Regions from separate parts of the Marinospirillum alkalitolerans genome, predicted to be linked through region 4. Evidence: predicted binding sites of a transcription regulator. Region 4 holds the regulator's gene; each other region holds the start of a gene.

Region 1 (4,213 bases), on a different contig from region 4:
CCCCAAAATATGCGCCACACGATCAAAATCGTTTTCCAGCGCTTCATTGAGTTTGGCTGAATTCACACGCAAAGTGCCATTTTGAGAATCAGGGTTCTCAGGATCAAAAGTACCGGGCGTATAAACCTCAATACCGATCAAAGCAAGGAAGTTTTTCTGGGTATCGGCAGCAATGTCATCAGAGCTATTAGTGTCAGAATCAAGATTACTTGGCGTAGGCGAATAGAGAATATTGCGCATCTCTGCCTCTACCGTACGAATCGTGTTATCACCATACAAAGAGCCTTTTTTGGCTTCATTCAGGTGAATGATGACGTCGTTATAGGCTTTAACAAACTGATCGATATTATCGCGAATGGCCTTGTCATCACGTTTTACTTCTAGGCTACTGGCTTTAGTCGCCTCATTCATTGCGCCAGGCGTGATATTAATACTCACCCCTGTCACCACATTACTAAAGTTGTTCGTTGAATTGCTGGCCTCAATACCATCAATGCTGATGCGTGCATCTAAAGTTCTTGCCTGTAAATAGGCGCGTTTTTCATCTAGATCTGTTATAGCATCATAAGCTACCTGGTTAAAATCAAAATCAGGAGAAGACAAATTTGTAACTTTAGCATTCAAACCAGCTGCAAGATCAACACCAGAAAACTCAGCAGAAAAGCGCCCCTCTTCACCTGTTTTTTGGGCTTTCAGCACTAAGCGCGCATTCTCTCCATCCACATTGACGAGATTAGCGGAGACTTTTCCTTTTAATCCGTCATTGCTGTTAATCTCTTGACGTACTTGATCAAGCGTTTTGCCAGCAACATTTATTTCGACAGGATCAATAGCATTACCATCAGCATCTTTTAAGCCAGTAAAAGTCAACTTAGCATCTGCTGCACCTTCGGGAGCCAAAAAATCAGTACGAGAGAAGGGATCCGAGGTCTGTTGATAACTACGCGCTTCAGCCAAAACCTGAATGCTGTAATTTCCAGCAGTCGCACCCGCCAGATGGTCAGCCGTGGCAGTAAACAACTTGTCATTACCTGGCTTAGCGGCTAGCTGGCTGAATTTATCCTGACCACGCAGATCCAGCATGGCGGTGCGCATGGTGCTCAGGCGACTCGTCAACTGACCTAGCGCGCTAATCTGTGATTGAAAAAACTTCTTATCATTTTCTAACCGCTTAAGTGGCTGGGCTTCAGCCGCTACAGTGGCGTTGATAATGTCATTCACGGGCAGGCCAGAACCCACACCCATAAAACTAATTCCAGACATGGCTTTGTCCTCCTCCGCCTTTAATCTTTTGAGCCCTCAACAGTATGATTGAGCGCATGAAGAAAAATTTTATCCACTGCTATTCAGTTTGCTGCTTACAGTGGATTAACTTGCTGATCAGATCAATCAACCTGCATATTAAAAAAACTGGTATCGCCTTCGATCAAGCGTGCGCGTCGTGCGAGCACTTCTTCAGAGGGGTACTGACGAACCACTTCATCCGTTTTGGTGTTCACCACGCGCACGACGACTTCTTCAGTTTGATCATGCAGCTCAAAGCGTAGTGCCCGATTCATTGAATAAAGTGTGCTATTCACCTCATCCAATAATGAACGCAGTTCATCGGCATCAAGAGGCCCAACGGCCATTTCTTCTTGCTCATCTGTTTTCTGATCAACTGGGGCTTGCTGCAATGGGTTAGCAACCAGCTTATCAGTCTGCTGACCTTGCGATATAGTAGCCAAAGGCGGAGCCTTAGAAGAACGAGCATCTTGCTGTTGGATTACTGTTGGCTTGTCGACTTTTTGGGTGGCGCTGTCAGCTGCAGACAAACGTGGTTCGTTTGTACTGGTGTAAGCGCTCGTGGAGCTGAGTGGGGGCAATTCCGAGGTCATCGCCTTTACCTCACGGTTGAATTGATCTAGCTTATTTTATCGACCACAAGAGGTAAAGCTTTAGACCTAATTCTGGCCAGCCCCTTAAACTAAAAAACCCCCAACCCGAAGGCTGGGGGTTTGTAGAGCAAGACAACTTGGATCTAAAAGATCCAAGTCGAAGTGTCTTACAGCAGACCCAGTACTGTCTGCGCAGAAGCGTTAGCCTGACCCAGAGCAGCGACACCCGCCTGCTGCAGAACCTGCTGCTTAGCCAAGTTGGAAGTTTCAACAGCAAAGTCAGCATCCTGAACACGGCTACGTGAAGCCTGCAAATTTTCAGAAGCAATCTGGTTACCAGAAATAACCGACTCAAAACGGTTCATCATCGCACCAAAGGTAGCGCGAATAGTAGAGACACCGTCAATACCGGCACGAGTGGATGCAATAGATTTTTGTGCAGCAGTCTGAGTTGTAATATCAATAGTTTTGACAGCAGACAAAGAACCATTAACAATAGCCTTGATAGCGCTCTGCTGCGCCCCTGCCAAGTTATTGGATAAACCGCTTTTCAGACCAACTTTGACTTGGTAGCCAGAGCCATTCTGGTTACCAACCTGCATAGTACTAACACGGGCACTGCCGTTGAGAAGCTTTTGACCGTTAAACTCTGTGGTTTCAACAATACGCTTGATTTCTTGGGTTAATTGATCAACTTCTTTTTGCAGACCACCGCGCGCAGCAGTGTTGTAGGTGCCGTTGGCAGACTGAATCGCCAGCTCGTTGATACGCTGCAGGTTAGATTGGATTTGATCCAAGGCGCCTTCCGCAGTCTGAGCCAAAGAAATACCGTCACCAGCATTACGGGTTGCCATATTCAAACCACGAATATCTTTAGTTTGAGACTGGGCCAAATAGAGACCACCAGCATCATCTTTAGCTGAGTTGATACGCAGGCCTGTAGACAGGCGCTGGAAAGTTTGTGATTGCTGTGCCTGAGTATTGGCCAGGTTACGAGCACCATTCAGGGCGGCATTGTTAGTATTAATTACGAGAGACATAGTCGTGCTCCTTAGCTTAAGAAAGTATGTCAAGAGACATTAGTGTTATCGGACCTACCAGACGAACCTTTAGCTTTTTTCTCAAAAATTATTCTCGCACCTTCTGCTCTACCCAAAGATGGGCACGACTCAACTGCTCATCCTCCTCGAATGAGATCAGCACACAAGGGAAGTTGCCTGCTTGCTGAGCAAAAATTTCAGGATCTGTGACTAAATATCCTTGAATGTGGCTTGCCGCTGCCTGCCACTCATTCCAGACTGTTGAGTCTGTCACAACCACCCATTGCTCAATCTGTGTTAGCTGCGCTGTTTTTTTGACTAGCTCCAGTTGCTCCTCAGCTCGACCGAAGTAGATCACGACAGAAGGGGCGCGTCTTGCTAGCTCAATCACCGTCAATGGGCGCTCTTGAGCCAACCGAGTGAAGTGATAAGCCAGGCTCTGTAACTTCTCCTGCTTTTGCTGCTGCTCTATAGCCTTCAGAAGCGGTGCCGCAGCCTCAAGCTCACCTTCATAAGGATCACTCACCACACAAAGCCACTGTGCTCGCTGGCGATAAGCAGGATGCCAAGGAGCAGAAAGCAAAATATCTGGCTCTAGCCCTGCTGCTCTCAGTTCAAGATGCGGGTTAAACGCAGGGTCGATAAGCAACAGATTGAACCAGCACTGTTTAAACTGCCACTGATCATCGGCAGTCCCTAAACCCATAGACTCCGTCATCAGTACACTGCTTAAGGGTGTCCACATCAGCTTCTTCCCTTGCGTACACAGCTGAAGCTGCACATCATTGATTGCCAAAGGCCCAGTGAAGCGTGAATCAACGGAGGGCTCTAACAATGCACTACGCTTAATCAAGATGCAGGCAGGATTGAGTGCATTAAAGTTTTGCTCACACCAAGCACGCGGTAAACCTTTAAGCTCTTGCTCTAAAAAGAAGTCACGATACAGATCACCGATCAAACCGTCCTTACCAAGAATTTGTCCGGCGCTCAGCAGCGTTGAGCGCGATGAAACAAGCCGAGGAGCGACCATCGCGACGTCATCTCTGCCAAGCTGGTCCTGTAAAGGAGTCAACCAATCCGCTTGAATGCAGCGTAAACGATCCCAAGTCAGTAAGAAATGCTCACTCTGACTGGCGTTGATCAAGACTTGCCATTGCTGCGCAATGTTGGCTTGCTGGGCATCAACAGGCACCCAAACTGGAGAAAGCCCACCTAGCCCTTGCTCAATCAACCATTGTTGATTCTGCGCTTCGTTGGCTGGGCTGGTGATATAAAGTTGTGTATGTCTTGGCAGCT
Region 2 (4,213 bases), on a different contig from region 4:
AATAAGCCTCAGATTGCGCTGGATCGAGTTGAATCGCACGGCCTTCAATCCGCACTTGGCGTTGCTGCTGTTCCCACCAAAAAAGCAGGCTGCAGCGCGGATTCGCGGCCAATTCGCGGCCTTTATCGCTCAAATAGTTAGTGTAAAAGATCCAGCCTTGTTCTGCGGAAAAGCCCTTGAGCAGCAGTGTTCTGGCCTTGGGTTGGCCCTCAGCGTCCACTGTGGTCACGGTCATGGCATTAGGATCGAGCACTTCACTGCTCAGCGCCTCTTGCAGCCAGCGGGTAAACAGAGCAAAAGGGCAGTCTCCTGCCTTGTGTTCATCTAAACTATCGAGATCGTAGGTGCGACGTAGTGCCTCGAGGTTTTGGTTCATCAGGCTTTCCTCATGCGTTAGAATGTCTAAAATCGTGATTAAAGTATCGATCAATAAAGGAGTTTTGTGATGTCTGAGCCCCATTCTGCAGCAGATACTGCCCAGAAGGTAGGTCAAAAAGTCAAAGTCTGGGATTGGTCAATCCGTGTTTTTCACTGGTCCTTACCCATCCTGCTGTTTGCGCTATGGTACACCCGCATTGATACTGATGTGCATATGATTTTTGCGCAAATTCTGATGGGGATGCTGGTGTATCGCTTCATCTGGGGCGTCATCGGCACACCCTATGCGCGCTTTGGTCATTTCCTGTACGGACCGCAGCGCTTTTGGCAGTATCTCATCCACTTCTTCAGTCAAAACAAGCCTGTTTATCTTAGTCACAATCCTATGGGGGGCGTGATGGTGCTGGTGCTACTGAGTGCGCTGAGTTTTCAGCTGATCACTGGGCTCTTCACCAACGACTGGATTTTTCCTGGTCCCTTGTCTCAGTATGTTTCAAGCAGCACGGCACAATGGATGATGGATTGGCATCATCGCTTTTTTGATTACCTGCTGATCTTGATAGGTTTACATTTAACCGCGATCCTGGTCTATCGGATCAAAGGAGAAGGGCTGGTCTGGGCGATGCTTAGTGGTAGCAAGCAGGTGGGTGCAGAAGGTATGGCGGATGCCGCACAACAGCCGGTCGTCTTCCCTTGGTGGCGTTTTGTGCTGGCCGTTGGCTTGTCTCTTGCCAGTGTTGGTTTGGTTTTTCACTATTTGGCTTAAGAAGCCTGATCAACAGTAAATAGGTCAAGAGATCGCTGTAAAAACTCAAGCTTGACCAGACTGAGCCTCGAAACAGACTGAGAACAGACCCTGTTTCGAGGCTCACTCTAACTAACAGATGAACCGCGGGGATTAACGTGCGCGGTAGTCATCATGGCAGCTGCGGCAACCACGCTGTACAGCACCAATGGCTGAGCGGGCTTGGCGGACATCAAAACCTTCTTGTGATGAAGCTTCAATCAGTGCTGTCAGCGCTTGACCAAACTCAGCACCTTTAGCCTGAAAACCAGACATATCACTCCAGGCACGGCTCAACAGGCGGCTAGAATCCACATCCGCTGTTTCCGGGAAATAGGTTTCACCCAGCAGGCTCCCCGCCATCCCGATATTGCGTGCACGCTCATTCACTGCTTCGGCACTAAACTCTTGGCGACCCTGCAGCATGGCACCCATAACATTCATCTGCGCGCTCATTACTTGGTACAGGGCTTGGCGATATTTGACTGCATCTTCAGGATCAAAAGCACTGGCTTGGGCGCTGGTTGCAGTTAAACCCATCAGACCTGCAACGGCCAAGGTTTTTAGTTGCTTCAACATAGACTTCTCCTTCTCTTCATCTTTAACGAGTATCAGACGATTCTGATGCAGTTACTTTACAGTAAAAAGTAAAGCTCAGCAAAAGATGGCCGACTCAGTAAAACAGCTCTGTTTTTTGGTATCTCGGTGTCATTTTTTGCCGCCCAAGTGTAGCCCTGTTGGACACAAAGATACGATATCCGCGACAAAAGACTGAGAGGGAAGGGTGTTCAAAAGGCTGCGGACTGCTATTATAGCGCTGGGTTCGCCGCATGATGAACGGCTGATATACATTTCACATAACCTGTTGTCTTAATTAAAGGATCGCAATATGGATCTTGCTACGCTGCTTGGCCTGGTACTGGGTTTCACTCTGGTGGTTTTAGCGATTATCACCAGTGCAGACTTAGGACTATTTATGAGTTTGCCCAGTTTATTGGTGGTCGTCGGTGGGGCCTTCTCAGCAGCCTTGATCAAATACCGGATTCAAAGCTACCTCGTGGCTTTAAAAGAAGGCTGCTTAACAGCCTTCTTTGAGCGCAATGACAACCCACGTGAAATTATCGCCCTGGCTAACCGCCTGTCTCGTATTGCGCGCCGTAATGGCCTGTTGGGCTTGGAAGATGAGCCGATTGATAATGCCTTCTTTGCTAAAGGCGTACAGATGTGTGTGGATGGCAGTGCACCTGAGTTTATTCAGGAAGTATTGCAAAAAGAAATGATCCTAACGATGGAGCGCAAATCCTTAGCAGAAAAGGTTTTTCGTTCATTGGGCGATCTTGCACCAGCCTTTGGGATGATCGGGACGCTGATCGGTCTGATTGCGATGTTGAACAACCTTGATGACCCGACCAAGCTCGGTCCAGGTATGGCCTTGGCCCTGATTACCACCTTCTATGGTTCGCTCTTGGCTCAGCTGATCTTTATTCCGCTCGCGGACAAGCTGGAAATGAAGTCAGACGAGCTGCGCAATAACATGTCTTTGATTGTTGATTCCGTGATGGGGATTTACAACGGGATGAATCCACAGGTTCTGGATGAATTGCTAGAAACCTATCTGCCCGAGTATCAGCGTGGTGCCATGAACATGACCGAAGAAATCGAGTAGTGGTTGACTTGATTCGGTGCTGATCACAAGGGATAGCTTCTGATTATGACGAAAAAAAGAGAAATACCGCAGAAGAAAAAGAAAGAAATCAAAGGCACGCCCATCGCGCCCTGGATGGTGACCTTTGCCGACATGATGACCCTCTTGCTAGTGTTCTTCGTGTTGATTCTTTCTTTCTCGACGATGGAGCAGGAGCGTTTTCGGGCGATCTCGATGGCTTTGCAAAATTCTTTTGGTTTTCAGATGATGAATCCACTGAATTTGATTCCAGTCGATAATCCGCCTCGAACTGAGAACGTTGTGGCGCCTATTCGCCCTGAACCCCCTACAACCGAAAACACTGGAACGGAAAACCAGCTGGATGCACTTGGGAACCGGCTGCAAACCAATTTCACTGATGAAATTGAGCGGGGTCTGATCATCGTTGAGCATGATGAAGATCACATCATCATTCGCTTTCCTGACGATGCAGCCTTTGGCCCTGCCAGCGATTGGTTAGAGCCGCAGATGGTCCCGATTATTCAGCGTGTGGGTGATCTGATCTCTGAGTTTGATATGTATGTGATCGTGGGTGGACACACGGATAATATCCCGATTCACAACCAGCGTTATCGTTCAAACTGGGAACTCTCGGCGGCGCGTGCGGTTTCAGTCGCGCATGAGCTGACTTGGATGAGTGATCTGAACGAGGAATATTTGTATGTGGTCGGTAATGGTGATGCGCGTCCGATTGCCTCCAACGCAACACCAGAAGAGCGGGCCCGTAATCGCCGCGTCGATATTCTACTGATGGAGCGTGATATTACTGATGAGCGTGAGGTTTTCCAGGGGATTCAGCAGATACCGACTTATCGCTAAAGCGTCTTCTGTTTTATCTTCACCATCCTCCAGCGCCCTGATATTCAGGGCGTTTTTGTGTGTATGGCTCGCTGGATGCTATCGGGTCTTGAGAAGAAGAACGGAGCCGAGTGGTCTGCTTGATGATCAGCAGCTTCAATCAGCAACAGGAGAGCACTCTAGATATGGATTTGCTGCCAGCGCCGCCGTTGCCAGAGCAGAATAAAAGCACTGGAATTCAGTAAGCGATAGATCAGCTGAACCGACCAAATGCCGAGCAGGCCATAGCCAAGATAGAGCCCTACCCACCAGGCCAAAGGCAAAAAAACCAGCCATTGTAGTGTCAGGCTCAGCTGCATGACTTGTTTTTGTGCTCCAGCGCCTTGTAATGCCTGATTAAAGACGATGGCCGATGCATCCAACGCAATCATGATGCCGGTCAACATCAACGGCACACGCCCCAAGGCGATCAGCTCAGGATCATGCAGGAAAAAACCAAGAATCACTTCTGGGATCAGCAGCATCGGGACAGCCAGAATAGCCAGTAG
Region 3 (4,213 bases), on a different contig from region 4:
GCAATCAGGTACAGCGCGCGAGCGGATTAATGACAGCCACTGGCACTGGCGGATAGGTGGTAGAGAGTGAACAATGCAGAAAATTTATTGGCGTCCCCGACAGGATTCGAACCTGTGACCTTCCCCTTAGGAGGGGGACGCTCTATCCAGCTGAGCTACGGAGACAAAACAGAAGGGCGAGCATTATAACCACTTGCTCGATCAGCGACAACGCGGCCTCTTTTCTCGTGCTGCGATCAGGCTCTAAAGGCCAAGTCGTCGCTGCTCGCGTTGCAAAAAGATGACAAAACGATCGATCTCAGCCTGAGTGCTGCCATCCACATGAATAAAACGGAAACCGCACAGCGTTCTCTGTTTTTTATCATCATAGCGTGCATGACGGGCTTCCACGGCAACCGTGACTTTTTTCTCAAAGGCCTGTAGATCGAGTGTTAATTCTTCAAAAACTTCTCGTTTTTGAAAGGGGGGCGTCACCAAATAAGAAAAAAGCAGCTGGCAGCCTGTATGAGATAAATCAACCAATTGAGCGATTAAAGGGGCCTTGCGCTCATAAGCCAATAAGTCAGCTTTAATTTCATAAGAGAGCGGAATACGCACACGAAAGGCATCTCGTTTTTGGTTGTGAATCAACTGCCGCGGGAAGGCCACGACATACACTGGGCCATCAGCCAGCTCAACCACCTCTTTAACCTGACAGCCACTAAAGAAGATAGACACTCCTTGATCTACAGCACGAACAGTAAAAGGCTCACCTGATTCGGCTGCTTTTTGTCCAGCAAGCAGGCTCGGCTGATCAAGATAAAACTCTTCTTTTTCACGGTCGACACCCAGCACTAGGCTCGCATGATCTTGACCGCTGGTGGCAAAATGCAAAGTCAGCGGACTGCGGTGCCTTTCTAGACTGCTGAGTAAGCTGGCGATCTCAGCTGGGCGATTCAGAAGATGCTCATCCATCGTGATTAGGCCTGACCTAGGTGGCGAGGAATCGATAAATCACCTGCACCGCCTGCTGGGTTATACACTCTGACTTGACCTTGGCTGGCTTTGACGGCTTTAAAAAGCAGATCAAAATGACGCAAGCCACGCTGAATCAAACGCGCGCTCAGCTGATTGGCCTCCTGCACTTGAGATAAAAGCTGAACCAGTTGGGTCCAGCCTTGGCTCAAGGCCTTAGCAATCCGCTCATCCTGCTGTGCAAAAAAAGCATCCAGTCCAGCTTGATCTGGTGTCAAACCTTGCGCTTCTAAAAAAGCCTGACGCGCTTGCACGTCTTGCTCTACCTGCTGCAACAAGGCCTGCTTTTTTTCTGTCAAGGCATCCAGGCCATCACCTTGCTTTTCAGCTTGCTGCAACCATTGATGCTCCTCCAATAGAAGGGCATGGAGCTGCTGTAGGTGCTGGATGGCCTCAATTAATAGGGGCTTAAACTCTTGAGCTGCTGCGGACATCTTGTGTGCCTCATCGTGAACCAGTTTTTGCCAGTGTAGCGGATTCAGCGATCAAACCAAACCTCTGTGGAGGGCATAAAAAAACCCAAGACTTTTCAGCCTTGGGTTGATCCTGCTCATCCTAAGGCAAGCAGAACAGAGAGAATCAATTGATCTAGAAATCGGCTTCAAAGCGTAACAAACGCGCTGCAACCTGCTGTGCATCGACCTGATAGCGACCGTCTTCGATCTGCTGCTTCAGAGCCGCCACTTTATTTTCATCAAAACGCTCAGTATGATCAGCCGCTAGCATACGCTGCGCCTGACTACTCAGCTCAACACGATCCTGTGCATGATCCGCGGGTTGAGCGGCAGGCTGGCTACTGCTGCTCTTAGTGGTCACTTGCTCACCACCACGAACCCTTGGGCTGAGATGATTCCCTACTCCATTGAGTTCGATAGCCATAGTCTGGTTTCCCATAGGTTAATGTATTGACTTATGTTCAGCTTTTCGGCCTCAGTCTACAAAACTTTAATTTTTTTTGACCTTTTTATCTGAGTCTTTTGCTGGGTCTTCTGCAAGCCGTGTAGCCCATTTCTGTCAGCTCAAAAATGGACTTCAACCACGCCCCGTGCGGCAACCCGTGCACGAATTGTACGCCCAGATTGTAAGTTTCTTACCCGCACCTGATCGCCGACCTGGCCATTATCAAGCGCCTCACCCTGCATGCGGACCTGCAACTGGCTGCCAATGGCATGAATGACCACCTGATCGCCGCGATTCACTGCATGACTGGCGATCAGCTGTTGATCTGTCAGTACCGCCCCTTCATTCACCCGTGAGCGCAAACGAAAACCGACCAGATCCTCAATCCGAGTATAGTAGTTGCCACGGAGGCGCGAGACATCCATTTCACGCAATTCCAGCATCGAACGCGTCAATTGCGTTTGGCGCGGCAAGGCTGTCCGTGCAATCACCACTGGAGTGTAAACAGTAATATTGGCAGTGACATAGATAAACCAGCCTTGCTCAGCACAGGCGACACGCAAGTTGACACGACCGCGCAACTCTGCCCGTCCATGAGGCTCAACCTGTAAAGCTTCTTCACAGACAGGCAACCTTAAGCCACCTTGAGTTGTGCTAAGCTCTATCTGATAACGCTGTAGCTGCTCTTCACGCAGCTGCTGCTCAACCCAGTCATAGACTTCATCACGCAACTCAAGCATATTATGGGCTGCTTGATTACTGAAACCGAGTGCAGGCCAGACGAGCAAAAAACTCGCAAGCAGGATGCTTATCAACCTCAAAGGATGCAGTTTATACTCTGACACGAATGCCCACTCCCTACTCTAAAGACTTGTGCTTATGACCAACTCAGCAGGCAAACTCACCGCTCGTAACAAAATCGCGGGTGGAAATCGCATGGAGCTGTTGCTTTTTCGCCTCAATGGCAGACAGCTTTATGGTATCAATGTATTCAAGGTCAAGGAGATTATTCCCTGCCCACGCCTGACCAACCTGCCTCACCACACCCCTGAAGTGCGTGGTGTCGCCCATGTGCGTGATGGTACCATTTCCGTGGTCGACTTGGGCATGGCGATCCGCCAACCGGCGATGCAAAAACCAGAAACCCACTTTGTGATCGTCACTGAGTACAATCGCCGCACTCAGGGCTTTTTAGTGCGAGAAGTCGATCGCATCGTCAACATTGACTGGGAAGAAGTCCATCCACCACCCTCAGGTAGTGGTAAAGACAGCTTTTTAACCGCGATTACCCAACTGGATAATCAACTGATCGAAATCATCGATGTTGAGAAGATCATCGCCAGTGTCGATCCTTTCGCGCAAACGGTTTCTTCAGAGATACTGACTGATGAAATCAAACAGATCGCACCTCAGTTCCATATTCTCTTGGTGGATGATTCAACCGTCGCTCGGCATCAGGTTGAAAAAAATCTCTCTGAAACCGGCGTCAAGTTTACCAGCCTGACCAATGGTCGGCAGGCGCTGGAATTTCTGCAGAACATGGCCGCAGAGGGCAAGAAGGTCAATGATGAGTTTTTGATGATCATCTCCGATATTGAGATGCCTGAGATGGATGGTTACACCCTGACTAAGCACATCAAGCAAGACCCTAAACTGACCAACCTGACGGTGCTGCTCCACTCCTCCTTAAGCGGGATATTTAATGAATCCATGGTTAAAAAAGTGGGAGCCAACTACTTTTTAGCTAAATACGATGCGGATGAGCTGGCTAAGGTGGTGATTCACGAGATAAAAGCAGCTGCAGGCTTAAAGCGTGGTTAAAAGCCTTGCTAATTTCTGGTTTTTATCAGAACCTGCAGCTATTATGCTTTGAGTGGTCAAAATACATTTTTCGGGTTTTTCTTAGTCCTGACTCAATGAATGGTGGTGAGGGATGTCGACAACAAGAGTCTTAGCTCCACAAGAATTTGAAGCTTTCCGCAAGTTCCTCCAAGAGGCTTGCGGTATTTTGCTCGGCGATAATAAGCAGTACCTTGTCACCAGCCGCCTTGGTAAAATCATGGCGCAGCAAAACCTCGCCAGCCTGACCGATTTGATGCGCGAAATGCAGCGCAATCCTCGTTCTGGTTTAAAAGAAGCCGTTGTTGATGCGATGACCACCAATGAAACCCTCTGGTTTCGTGATGTCCATCCGTTCAACATCTTGCAAACGCGCGTCTTGCCCGAGCTGGCAGCACAAAATAGCCGTGAACCGCTACGCATCTGGTCTGCAGCGGCTTCGACAGGCCAAGAAGCCTAC
Region 4 (4,213 bases):
CCGCGCCACCCTTTACGGTATGGAAACCGCGGAATATAGCATTGAGCAACTCTGGGTCATCTGGAGACTGCTCCAGGTCAACCAACTGTTCAGAGAGTTGCTCCAGGATTTCACCTGCCTCAACAAGGAAATCCTGCAGAATATCCTGATCTGCATCTAGACTCATCCAACGGCTCCTTTAAAACCCAAGACTGGAGAGAAGGTCATCGACTTCGTCTTGACCTGAAACCACTTCAATGCCGCGTTTCTCAGCATTGACAATCGGGCCTTCAGGTAGATGTCTAGTGTCATTGACCGCTTTATGTCTGCCTGCATCCTCATCATGAGGGTGCTGTATGCCTGTTATTTGATCCACTTGGCTTGCCATACGCACAAGACCGACCAGGCTGGACTCAACTTCATGGACAAGGGTAATCACTTTCTTCACTACTTGACCAGTTAAATCTTGATAATCCTGCGCGAGGGTAATTTGCGATAGATTCTCTGCCAGTTGGCCTGCCTCTTGCTCACTGCTACGCAGAAAGTCATCCATGCGGTGATAAAGCTGGCGAAACTCTTCCGGCTTCATTTCTCTTCGTATCAAGCGTTCCCACTCACCACGCAGAGACTTCACCTCAGTCTCCCAGCTGTTGACCAGAGGCAGAGACTCTTCAACCTTATCCATGGTGCGATCTGCTGCTTGCTGTGTGAGGCTCAAAACATAGTGAAGGCGATCCCTCGCATCCGCCATTTCTGAGATATCTGTCTCAGCGCCTTCCTGTGCAGCAATGTCTGCTAAAGGAGCAGACTGGAAGTGACTAGATGTATCCAGATGAAAATCTCGAATAGCATCATGTAATGCCCGAGTCAGACGCCCAACTTCCAAGTACAAGTTATAGTTACGAGCATCATTAATTTTTTGCAACAAATTAACGGCATCTGCGAGATGACCTTGCTCGATTTTATCAACTAACTCACCTGTCGTTGTGCGTAGTAGTTGCTCAAAATTTTCAGTCTGAGCGCTTTGATCGGACATGCACACTCCTCAAGAGAGCCGAACCACGACTATTTTTGTAAGCGGTCAAATATTTTATCGATTTTTTCCTTTAACACTGCAGCAGTAAAGGGCTTGACTATATACCCATTCACACCTGCCTGAGCCGCAGCAATGATCTGCTCTTTTTTCGACTCAGCAGTAACCATCAGCACCGGGAGGTCTTTTAAATCCGGATCGGCGCGAATGTGCTTGAGCAGGTCAAAGCCTGTCATGCCAGGCATATTCCAGTCTGTCACCACAAAGTCAAAGTTACCTGTGTTGAGCATAGGAATGGCTGTCTGACCATCATCCGCTTCATGAGTGTTGTTGAAGCCCAAGTCGCGGAGTAGATTTTTGATGATCCTTCTCATAGTCGCGAAGTCATCCACGATGAGAATCTTCATATCTTTATTCAAGGCAACCTCCGTTAAACCTTGCTAGCTGCAATAGTAATTATAGTACAACCTTTCCTAAAGGAAGGCATTCTATACATTTTTCCAGTCAGACAAGCGCCCTCTCAAGCGTGCAGCAGCTTGACTCAGGATTTGACTGACACGAGACTCACTCACCGAAAGAACAGCCCCTATCTCTTTGAGATTCAGCTCTTCATTATAGTACAGTGAAAGTACCATTTGTTCACGTTCAGGCAAAGCTGAAATTGCTTTTGCGAGTGCATCCTGAAAGCGCGAACCCTCAACATCAGCATGTGGCTCTGAGCCCTTAGTGTCAGGAACCTCAAAAGCCGAATCCTCTTGGTTATTTAACTCATCAAAACTAAAAAGCTTTGAACCTGCCGTATCCATAAGGTACTGATGATAATCTTCTAAACTCACACCCAGTTCGGCAGCCACCTCCTCATCCTGTGCATCTCTTCCTGTGCGATCTTCGATCGCTTTCACCGCTTCAGCCACCCGTCGGCTATTGCGATGCACCGAGCGTGGCGTCCAGTCATGTTTGCGCACCTCATCAAGCATCGACCCACGAATGCGAATTGAGGCAAAGGTTTCAAAGCTCGCGCCCTTTTCAGCATCAAAGTTACGCGAGGCTTCGATCAAACCCATCGAACCCGCTTGCAGCAAATCATCCAACTGCACACTGGCAGGCAAGCGACCAAGAAGGTGATAAGCAATCTTACGCACCAGACCAGCATAGGTCTCCAGCAAGCGCGCATCGGCCAACTGCTGGTTTCGAGAATAAAGGTGAAGACCCTTGGCTGCCGTCATGTATTCAGTCCACCGAAAAGTTTCATTCTTCGCTTTTTTCTACATCACGCGCAAAACGGCCTAGCAAGGAGGTCGCACTGGCCAGGCGAACATCTTCTGGTATCTTCTGACCATTAGTGATATAGCCCACAGGCAGGCGCTTTTCCAAGACCAACCCAAGCACTTCTCCGATATTGACAGCTTCATCCATTTTGGTGAGGACACAACCATTCAGCCCAGCTTCACGATACGCCTCGTAGGTATCGTTTAACACACGGGCCTGACTCGTCGCAGGGAGCACGATAAAGCGCCGAATTCTGGCCTGACTGGTATTTAATAATGCCATCTGCTTTTGCAAATTGGGATCCCGTACATTCAGACCCGCGGTATCAATCATCACCAAGCGCTTATTCCTTAAGGACTTCAAGGTTAAATCAAGCGGGTTGTTTTCATCAACTACCCGTACAGTCACCTCAAGAATACGCCCAAAAGTTCTGAGCTGCTCATAGGCCGCAATGCGATAGCAATCGGTGGTCACCAAGGCCAGCTCATCAGCGCCATACTTCATCACAAAACGCGCAGCCAACTTACCTAAGGTGGTGGTCTTGCCGACGCCTGTCGGCCCCACTAAGGCAACGATACCACCCTTATCGATCAGTTCTTCATCCAGCGTTTGCAGCTCCATTTTCAATCGATCCAGGACCTGACTCCACGCAGCGCGAGCATCTAAATCGGCACTCAACCCCATCAACTTAAGGAGCTTTTTTATATAGGCTTCATTAAACCCGGCATTCAGCAAACGATTACGCACCAAAGCCTCTGTTGGGTTGCGCAGTGCATCCTGCTCACGCAACTGCTCTTTAATCAACTCTCGCAGAGATTGAATCTCGGACTGCATCGCGCGAATGGCTTGGTCATCGCCACGGCTCGTCTGCGCCGCAGGTGCACTATAGCGATCATCCTCATCATCAATACCCAAACCCGTAGCACCATGGGTCAGCTGTCCAATCTGTCGCATACGTGCTTTACGCTGAAAAGCATTCTCAGCCACTTGGGGATCAAATTTCGCACCCGAAAGAATACGCTGACGTGCCGCATCCAATTCCTGCTGCAAAGCATCGCCCTGATCCGCTTGGCGTAAAGCCGCTGCAAAATCCTGCGCTGGGGCCTGTTCGTCGTAATCGAGCGCGCAGACAATTTCAACGCCATTTTCGACCTTGCGATTGGAGATAATCACGGCATCAGCGCCGAGTTCTTCTCTCACTAGACGCATGGCTTGCCGAGAGTCGGCGCCAAAAAAGCGTTTTACCCGCATTCCTTAACCTCTTTCATAATGGCTTTCACCCTTCGCCGCCGATGGTCGCCACGATGGTAATCTGTTTATTATCAGGTATCTCTTGATAGGATAAAACGTGTACATTCTGGATACCATAACGGACAAAACGCGCCATCACCGGGCGCACCGGCGCGGCGGTGACCAACACAGCAGGATTCCCTTGCATCTCTTGCTGCTGCGCCACTTCACTGAGCGACTGCTGCAGCCTCTCGGCCATAGCGGGTTCCAGAATAAGCTGGTCGCTCTCTCCACCCTGCTGAGCGGCCTGCTGCACACTTTTCAGTAACAGCTGCTCAAGCTGAGGCTCCAGCGTAATAACCGCTAAATGCTCACTAGGGCCAGTAATGGCCTGTACAATCGAGCGTGACAGCGCTACACGCACGGCAGAAGTGAGCTGAATCGGGTCGCGCGTGGTGTGTGCAGCCTCAACGAGAGACTGGGCAATCGAGCGAAAATCACGTACCGGCACCTGCTCGATCAACAGGTTTTGCAAGACCTTGAGCAGCACAGACAGGCTGACGCTATCCGGCACCAACTGCTCGGAGAGCTTTGGAGCACCCTGCGCCAAGATATCGAGCATCTTCTGCACATCGTCATGACCGATCAGTTCATGCGCATAGTCATGCATCACCTGATTGAGCTGTGTGGCAATCACGGTGC

The links. Region 4 encodes FliA, which starts transcription of late flagellar genes. Its sites were predicted from a motif close to CTAAAGTTNNNNNNNNNNCNGCCGATA; they were not measured.
Region 1: the regulator FliA is predicted to act here: its motif matches at 1,915-1,941, upstream of V6U78_RS05355 (flagellar protein FlaG).
Region 2: the regulator FliA is predicted to act here: its motif matches at 1,810-1,836, upstream of V6U78_RS07170 (motility protein A).
Region 3: the regulator FliA is predicted to act here: its motif matches at 1,937-1,963, upstream of flgM (flagellar biosynthesis anti-sigma factor FlgM).

Annotation. Positions count from the first base shown of each region.
Region 1 covers NZ_JBANFI010000003.1:82,878-87,090, forward strand. Annotated here, with positions in the region: gene fliD (flagellar filament capping protein FliD) at 1-1,263, opposite strand, end outside; gene V6U78_RS05355 (flagellar protein FlaG) at 1,386-1,727, opposite strand; gene V6U78_RS05360 (flagellin N-terminal helical domain-containing protein) at 2,045-2,917, opposite strand; gene V6U78_RS05365 (glycosyltransferase family protein) at 3,006-4,213, opposite strand, start outside.
Region 2 covers NZ_JBANFI010000004.1:65,749-69,961, reverse strand. Annotated here, with positions in the region: gene pdxH (pyridoxamine 5'-phosphate oxidase) at 1-376, opposite strand, end outside; gene V6U78_RS07180 (cytochrome b/b6 domain-containing protein) at 446-1,144, shown strand; gene V6U78_RS07175 (c-type cytochrome) at 1,277-1,741, opposite strand; gene V6U78_RS07170 (motility protein A) at 2,052-2,828, shown strand; gene V6U78_RS07165 (flagellar motor protein MotB) at 2,874-3,686, shown strand; gene V6U78_RS07160 (MATE family efflux transporter) at 3,845-4,213, opposite strand, start outside.
Region 3 covers NZ_JBANFI010000003.1:140,087-144,299, forward strand. Annotated here, with positions in the region: gene recD (exodeoxyribonuclease V subunit alpha) at 1-56, shown strand, start outside; tRNA gene V6U78_RS05580 (tRNA-Arg) at 89-165, opposite strand; gene V6U78_RS05585 (flagellar brake protein) at 244-954, opposite strand; gene V6U78_RS05590 (flagella synthesis protein FlgN) at 960-1,448, opposite strand; gene flgM (flagellar biosynthesis anti-sigma factor FlgM) at 1,603-1,893, opposite strand; gene flgA (flagellar basal body P-ring formation chaperone FlgA) at 2,034-2,654, opposite strand; gene V6U78_RS05605 (chemotaxis protein CheV) at 2,794-3,735, shown strand; gene V6U78_RS05610 (CheR family methyltransferase) at 3,848-4,213, shown strand, end outside.
Region 4 covers NZ_JBANFI010000001.1:403,578-407,790, reverse strand. Annotated here, with positions in the region: gene V6U78_RS01825 (chemotaxis protein CheA) at 1-166, opposite strand, end outside; gene V6U78_RS01820 (protein phosphatase CheZ) at 179-1,015, opposite strand; gene cheY (chemotaxis response regulator CheY) at 1,045-1,419, opposite strand; gene V6U78_RS01810 (RNA polymerase sigma factor FliA) at 1,501-2,238, opposite strand; gene flhF (flagellar biosynthesis protein FlhF) at 2,261-3,532, opposite strand; gene flhA (flagellar biosynthesis protein FlhA) at 3,558-4,213, opposite strand, start outside.